Regions from separate parts of the Serinicoccus profundi genome, predicted to be linked through region 1. Evidence: predicted binding sites of a transcription regulator. Region 1 holds the regulator's gene; the other holds the start of a gene.
What was found. The regulator HrcA, encoded in region 1, represses chaperone genes, less so after heat shock. The targets are predictions, from matches to a motif close to TTNGCACTCGNNNNNNNCGAGTGCNAA.
Positions count from the first base shown of each region.

Region 2: the regulator HrcA is predicted to act here: its motif matches at 1,978-2,004, upstream of groES (co-chaperone GroES).

Region 1 covers NZ_CP042862.1:2,032,533-2,036,240, forward strand. Annotated here, with positions in the region: gene dnaJ (molecular chaperone DnaJ) at 1-1,056, opposite strand, end outside; gene hrcA (heat-inducible transcriptional repressor HrcA) at 1,151-2,170, opposite strand; gene fumC (class II fumarate hydratase) at 2,258-3,661, shown strand.
Region 2 covers NZ_CP042862.1:2,346,726-2,350,433, reverse strand. Annotated here, with positions in the region: gene FA582_RS10855 (hypothetical protein) at 1-246, opposite strand, end outside; gene FA582_RS10850 (class I SAM-dependent methyltransferase) at 177-647, opposite strand; gene FA582_RS10845 (phospholipase D-like domain-containing protein) at 679-1,944, shown strand; gene groES (co-chaperone GroES) at 2,168-2,461, shown strand; gene groL (chaperonin GroEL) at 2,570-3,708, shown strand, end outside.

The DNA of each region.
Region 1 (3,708 bases):
GGTCGGGCTGGACTCCCCGCGGCTCTCGGCGAACTGCGCGAGGAGGTCGCGCTGCGCGTCGTTGAGCCGCGTCGGCACCTTGACGTCGAGGTGGACCACCAGGTCCCCGCGCCCCTCGCCACGCAGGTGGGTGACGCCCTTGTCGTCGAGGGAGACGGTCTGGCCGGGCTGGGTGCCGGGGCGCAGGTCGACCTCGACGGGGCCGTCTAGCGTCTCCACGGGCAGGGTCGCGCCCAAGGCAGCGGCCGTCATCGGCACCTCGAGGGTGCAGTGCAGGTCGTCGCCGCGGCGGGTGAAGACGTCGTGCGGCTCCACCTGGATCTCGACGTAGAGGTCGCCCGGCTCACCGCCGAACGGGCCCACCTCGCCCTCCCCGGCGAGCGCGATCCGGGTCCCGGTGTCGACACCGCCGGGCACCTTGAGGGTGAGATCGCGCCGGGTGCGGACCCGTCCCTCGCCGGAGCAGTCGAAGCAGGGGTGCTCGATGACGTCGCCGAAGCCGCGGCACGCCTGGCACGGGCGAGAGGTCATGACCTGGCCGAGGAAGGAACGCTGCACCTGCTGCACCTCGCCGCGCCCCTGGCATACCTCGCAGGTGCGGGTGCCGGTGCCGGGCTGGGAGCCGGCGCCGGTGCACGTGCTGCAGACCACCGCGGTGTCGATCTGCAGGGTCTGCTCTCCGCCGAAGGTCGCGGCCGGGAGGTCGATGTCCAGGCGGATGAGCGCGTCGTGGCCGCGCTGGGTGCGCGATCGCGGTCCGCGGGCGCCGGCGGCGGTGCCACCGAAGAAGGCGTCCATGATGTCGCTGAAGGTGAAGCCCTGGCCGAAGCCGCCGGTCGCGCCGCCGTAGGGGTCCTGGCCACGGTCGTAGGCGGCGCGCTTGCCGGCATCGCCCAGCACGTCATACGCCTGGCTGACGCGCTTGAACTCCGACTCGGCCTCGGCGCCGGGGTTCACGTCGGGATGCAGCTGACGGGCCTTCTTGCGATAGGCCTTCTTGATGTCCTCGGGGGTGGCCTCGCGGGCGACACCGAGATCGGCGTAGTAGTCGTTCACAGCGTGGGACGTCCTTGCGGTCGTGTCGTGTGCGGTCTCGTTCGGGTCCGGATGGTGCAACGGTGGGACGGGCGCAGGTATGCCGTGAGGTGGCTCACCCGTCGAGGATGTCGGCGACGTAGTGCGCCACGGCCCGGACCGTGGCCATCGCCTGGGGGTAGTCCATGCGGGTCGGTCCGACGACGCCCAGCCCGCCGGCGGTGCCGTAGGTCGTGGCGACGACGGAGGTCGTGCGCAGCGGCTCGTAGGGGTTCTCCGCGCCGATCGCGACGGCGACGGTCTCGCCGTCGTCGAGGGAGGCCATGCTGCCCATGAGGCGGAGCAGGACGACGTGCTCCTCCAGCGCCTCGAGCACCTGCGACAGCGATGTGGGGAAGTCGCCGCCGACCCGGGCCAGGTTGGCGGTCCCGGCCATGGCGATGCGCTCCTCGGTGCGCTCCTGCGCCGCCTCGGCGAGGGTGTCGACCACGGTCTGCGCCAGCGGACGGTCGCCCGGGGCCACCCGCTCCTGCACCGCGGCGAGCCGGGCCGGGATGCGGGCGAGCAGCTCGCCGACGGCCAGCTCGTTGACGAGCGTGCGCAGGGTGGCGACGGCGTCCGGCTCGAGAGTGAGGTCGCGCCGCACGTCCACGACCCGCTGCTCGACGCGACCGGTGCTCGTGATGAGCACGATCATGAGGCGGGTGCCTCCGACCGGGACGAGCTCGACGTGGCGCAGCGTGGAGCGGGAGAGGCTGGGGTACTGCATCACCGCGACCTGGTGGGTCAGACTGGAGAGCAGCCGGGTGGTGCGCGAGACGACGTCGTCGAGGTCGAGGGCGCCGTCGAGGAAGCGGGCGATGGCGGTGCGCTCGGCCCGGCTCATCGGCTTGATCTGCTGGAGCCGGTCCACGAAGAGGCGGTAGCCCGCGTCGGTGGGGATGCGGCCGGCGCTGGTGTGCGGCGCGGTGATGAGGCCCTCGTCCTCCAGGGCAGCCATGTCGTTGCGCACGGTGGCCGCGGAGACACCGAGCTGGTGGCGCTCGAGGAGCGCCTTGGAGCCGACGGGCTCGGAGGTCCGGACGTAGTCCTGCACGATGGCGCGCAGGATCTCCAGGCGGCGGTCCTCGCTCACGGCGGCACCCTCCTTCCTCGACGCTGGCACTCACGGACGCGGAGTGCCAGTCTACGCGAGCCGGGGGCGCGGCATACCATGTGCGCCATGACGACGGCGCGCATCGAGACCGACAGCATGGGCCAGGTGGAGGTCGCCTCCGACCGCTACTGGGGGGCGCAGACCCAGCGCAGCATCCACAACTTCCCCATCGGCCAGGACACCTTCGTCTGGGGCCGCCCGATCATCACCGCCCTCGGCATCCTCAAGAAGGGCGCCGCGCAGGCCAACGCCGAGCTCGGGGAGCTGCCGCAGGAGGTCGCCGACCTCATCGTGCGGGCCGCCGACGAGGTGATCGCCGGGGACCTCGACGACCACTTCCCGCTCGTCGTCTTCCAGACGGGCTCGGGCACGCAGAGCAACATGAACAGCAACGAGGTCATCTCCAACCGGGCGATCGAGCTGGCCGGGGGCGAGCTGGGCAGCAAGACCCCGGTCCACCCCAACGACCACGTCAACCGGGGTCAGAGCAGCAACGACACCTTCCCCACCGCGATGCACATCGCGGTCCTGCTCGAGCTGCGCGACCGGCTCGAGGGCTCGGTCGGGCAGCTGCGCGACACGCTCGCCGCGAAGGCGCAGGAGTATGCCGACGTCGTCAAGGTCGGCCGCACCCACCTGCAGGACGCCACCCCCATCACCCTCGGCCAGGAGATCGGCGGCTGGGTCGCCCAGCTCGACTACGCGCTGGGCGAGGTGCGGCACGCGGGCGAGGGCCTGCGCGAGCTGGCGATCGGCGGCACCGCCGTGGGCACCGGCCTCAACGCCCACCCCGACTTCGGTGCGCTCGCCGCCCGCAAGATGGGCGAGGAGGCCGGGCTGGAGCTGCGCAGCGCGGACAACAAGTTCGCGTCGCTGTCGGCGCACGACGCGCTCGTGCAGACCTCGGCGGCCCTGCGCACGCTCGCCGGTGCGCTGATGAAGATGGCCAACGACGTCCGCTGGCTCGCCTCCGGCCCGCGCAACGGGATCGGCGAGCTGCTCATCCCCGAGAACGAGCCGGGCAGCTCGATCATGCCGGGCAAGGTCAACCCCACCCAGTCCGAGGCGATGACCATGGTCGCGACCCGGGTCTTCGGCAACGACGCGACCGTCGCCTTCGCCGGCAGCCAGGGCAACTTCCAGCTCAACGTCTTCAAGCCGGTCATGGTGCACGCGGTGCTGGAGAGCATCCGGCTGATCTCCGATGCCTGCCTGGCCTTCGACACCGGCTGCGCCCAGGGGATCGAGCCGCATACCGAGCGGATCGAGGCCAACCTCGCGAGCAACCTCATGCAGGTCACCGCGCTCAACCCGCACATCGGCTACGACAAGGCCGCCGCCATCGCCAAGTCCGCGCACAAGGCGGGTCAGACCCTGCGCGAGGCGGCCCTGGAGAGCGGCCACCTCACCGCCGAGGAGTTCGACGCCTGGGTCGTCCCGCTGGACATGACCCACCCCCGCACCCCCTGACCCCCACCCCCGACCCCCCACCGAGCGCCGCAGATGGTCGCCTAAGC
Region 2 (3,708 bases), 310 kb from region 1:
GGCCAGCTTGGCAACGGTCACGCGGGCCGTGGCCGCGACCTCCGTGACCCGCTCGAAGGGGGGCGAGAGGTCCTCGAGGCGCCGGAGCCGGCGGGTGCGCCCGTGGCGGTCTGCCACCCCGGGGGTCCGACGCGCCGGGTCGAGGAAGGCGCCGTCATCGGCGGTGACGGGGGTGGTCAGCGCATCGCCCACGAGCACCTCGGCGCGGGGCCAGCGGGCGAGGTTGGCCCGGGCCGCGGCAGCCACCGTGGATCCGCCTCGACCGCGGTGACGGCCAGGCCGGCCCGCGCGAAGGCGAGGGAGTCCAGCCCCAGCCCGCAGCCCAGGTCCACCACGTGCCGGACCCCGGCGCGGGCGAGCAGGTCGGCGCGGCGGGCCGCGACCAGGGGCCGGGTCGCCTGCTCCAGGCCGTCCTGGGTGAGGAGCAGGTCGTCGACCCAGGCTCCGAGCCGGGCCCTCCCGCGGGCCCGCAGCCGGGCCTGGGTGAGCGCGGCCGCCACGAGCTCGGGGTCGTGCCCCTCGGCGCGCAGCCGGGTCATGAGGGCCAGCGAGCCTGCCTCGTCGTAGGGCGGCAGGCTCCCGAGCAGGCGGGCGCCGTCACCGGTGCCGAGGCGCTCCATGAGGTCGGTGGCTGGATCGGCGCTCATGTCCTCATTGTGCGGCCAGTAGATTGGCGCCATGTCTCCAGTGTTCAGCCGCCAGACCCGCCGTCTGCTGCGCCGCACCCGCCGGATGGCCCTCGGCACCGTGGCCGCGGGGATGGCCGGCCAGCTCACCCTGGCCGCGGGGGTCATCGCGGTGGACGCCGTCCGCAAGCGACGCGACCACGTCGACCGGGACGCGCCCGTCCAGGACCCGGTCTCCACGATGGTCGAGGGGTTCCGGGTGACCACCTACACCTACGGGCAGTACCTCTACGACGCCATGATCGCCGCCATCGACGAGGCGGAGGACTTCGTCTACCTCGCGTCCTACATCTGGAAGGGCGACGAGGTCGGGCAGGCGTTCAAGGACGCCATCCTGCGCGCCGCCGACCGCGGCGTCCTCGTCTGCCTCGTCTTCGACGGGTTCGCCAACCTCGTCGTGCCCCGGGAGTTCCTCACCTTCCCCGAGGGCGTGCACGTCCTGCGCTTCCCGGTCCTGCGCACCGCACTGCCGATCATCGACATCCGGGCCTCCGGCCGCGACCACCGCAAGATCCTCGTCGTCGACGGCCGGGTGGGCTTCGTCGGCGGCTACAACATCGGCTCGTTGTATGCCACGAGCTGGCGCGACACCCACGTGCGGGTCGAGGGGGAGAGCGTCTGGGAGCTGCAGAACGCCTTCACCGACTTCTGGAACCGCCACAAGGGCGCCCGTCGGCCCCAGCTCCCCGACAGCGGCACCGTGGACTGGCACACGAGCATCCGGGCGGCCCGCAACGAGCCCAGCCGGGTGGTCTACCCGGTCCGCTCGCTCTACCTCGACGCCATCGACCGCGCCGTCCACCGCATCTGGATCACCCAGGGGTACTTCATCCCCGACCGGGAGATCCTGCACGGGCTGCTCACCGCGGCCTCGCGCGGCGTCGACGTCCGGGTGGTCATGCCCCAGGCCTCCAACCACGTCCTCGCCGACATCGTCGCGCAGTCCTACTACGCGACCCTTCTCGAGGGCGGCGTGCGCCTGCACCTCTTCCACGACGTCATGGTGCACGCGAAGACGATGACAGTGGACGGGCGCTGGGCGACGATCGGCACCGCCAACGTCGACCGCCTCTCGATGCAGGGCAACTACGAGATCAACCTCGAGATCGTCGACGAGGCCCAGGCCGAGCACATGGAGGCGATCTTCCGGGCCGACCTCGAGCACTGCCACGAGCTCACCCTGGAGGAGTGGGAGAAGCGGGGGCGGGTCAGCCGGGTCGTCGAACGCGTGCTGCAGCCCCTGCAGTTCATGCTGTAGCGGGTGGTTGGGGGGCGGAGCCCCCCGACGGTGTTGGCACTCGGCTTGACCGAGTGCTAACTCGGTGCCTAGATTCGTCCTGAGCACTCTCGGCACGTCAGTGCCAGCCGCGAGAGCCGACCGACCCCCGCGACGGCGGTGGGCCACCGCGGTGGAGTGACGTCTAGCACCAGACCACCTGGCGGGTGTCGAGCCCACCACCTGAAGCAGAAGGAAGGTAACCGTGTCGGTTTCCATCAAGCCGCTCGAGGACCGCATCGTCGTCAAGGCCGTCGAGGCCGAGCAGACCACGGCCTCCGGCCTGGTCATCCCGGACACCGCGAAGGAGAAGCCCCAGGAGGGCGAGGTCCTCGCGGTGGGTCCGGGTCGCATCGACGACAACGGCAACCGGGTCCCCATGGACGTCACCGTGGGTGACCGCGTCATCTACAGCAAGTACGGCGGCACCGAGGTGAAGTACTCCGGCGAGGAGTTCCTCATCCTCTCGGCGCGCGACGTGCTCGCGATCGTCGGCTGACGACCGCTCCATCTCTCTCGACGCGTCGCCCCGGCCGCCCCTCGGGCGACCGGGGCGACACGCATCCGGCCGCACACCGCATACCTGCAAGAAAGGAGCTCTTTGCCCATGGCGAAGCAGCTGCAGTTCAACGACGATGCCCGCAAGGCGCTGGAGCGGGGCGTCGACGCCCTGGCCAACGCCGTCAAGGTGACGCTGGGCCCCAAGGGCCGCAACGTCGTGCTCGACAAGAAGTGGGGCGCCCCCACCATCACCAACGACGGCGTGACCATCGCCCGTGAGGTCGAGCTGGAGGACCCCTACGAGAACCTCGGCGCTCAGCTCGCCAAGGAGGTCGCCACCAAGACCAACGACGTCGCCGGTGACGGCACGACGACCGCGACCGTCCTCGCGCAGGCCATGGTCAAGGAGGGCCTGCGCAACGTCGCCGCGGGTGCCGCCCCGTCAGGCCTGAAGCGGGGCATCGACGCCGCCGTGAGCGCCATCAACGACCGCCTCCTGGAGACGGCGCGCGAGCTCGATGGCCGTGACGAGATCGCCCAGGTCGCCGCGCTGTCCGCCCAGGACCCGGTGATCGGCGAGCTCATCGCCGACGCCTTCGACAAGGTCGGCAAGGACGGCGTCATCACGGTGGAGGAGTCCTCCACCACCGCGATGGAGCTGGAGTTCACCGAGGGTATGCAGTTCGACAAGGGCTACCTCTCGCCCTACTTCGTCACCGACAGCGAGCGGATGGAGGCCGTCCTCGAGGACGCCTACGTCCTCCTCGTGCAGGGCAAGATCTCCAAGGTGGCCGACCTGCTCCCCCTCCTGGAGAAGGTCGTGGGCGAGAGCAAGCCGCTGATGATCATCGCCGAGGACGTCGAGGCCGAGGCGCTCTCGACCCTCGTGGTCAACAAGGTCCGCGGGACCTTCAACGCGGTCGCCGTCAAGGCCCCCGGGTTCGGTGACCGCCGCAAGGCGATGCTCCAGGACATGGCGATCCTCACCGGCGGCCAGGTCGTCGCCGAGGAGGTCGGGCTGTCCCTGGAGTCGGTCGGCCTGGAAGTGCTCGGGACCGCGCGCCGCGTCGTCGCGACCAAGGACACCACGACGATCGTCGAGGGCAGCGGCGATGCGCAGGCGGTCTCCGACCGGGTCGCGCAGCTGCAGGCCGAGTCCGCCGCGACGGACTCCGACTGGGACCGCGAGAAGCTCCAGGAGCGGATCGCCAAGCTCGCCGGCGGGGTGTGCGTCATCAAGGTCGG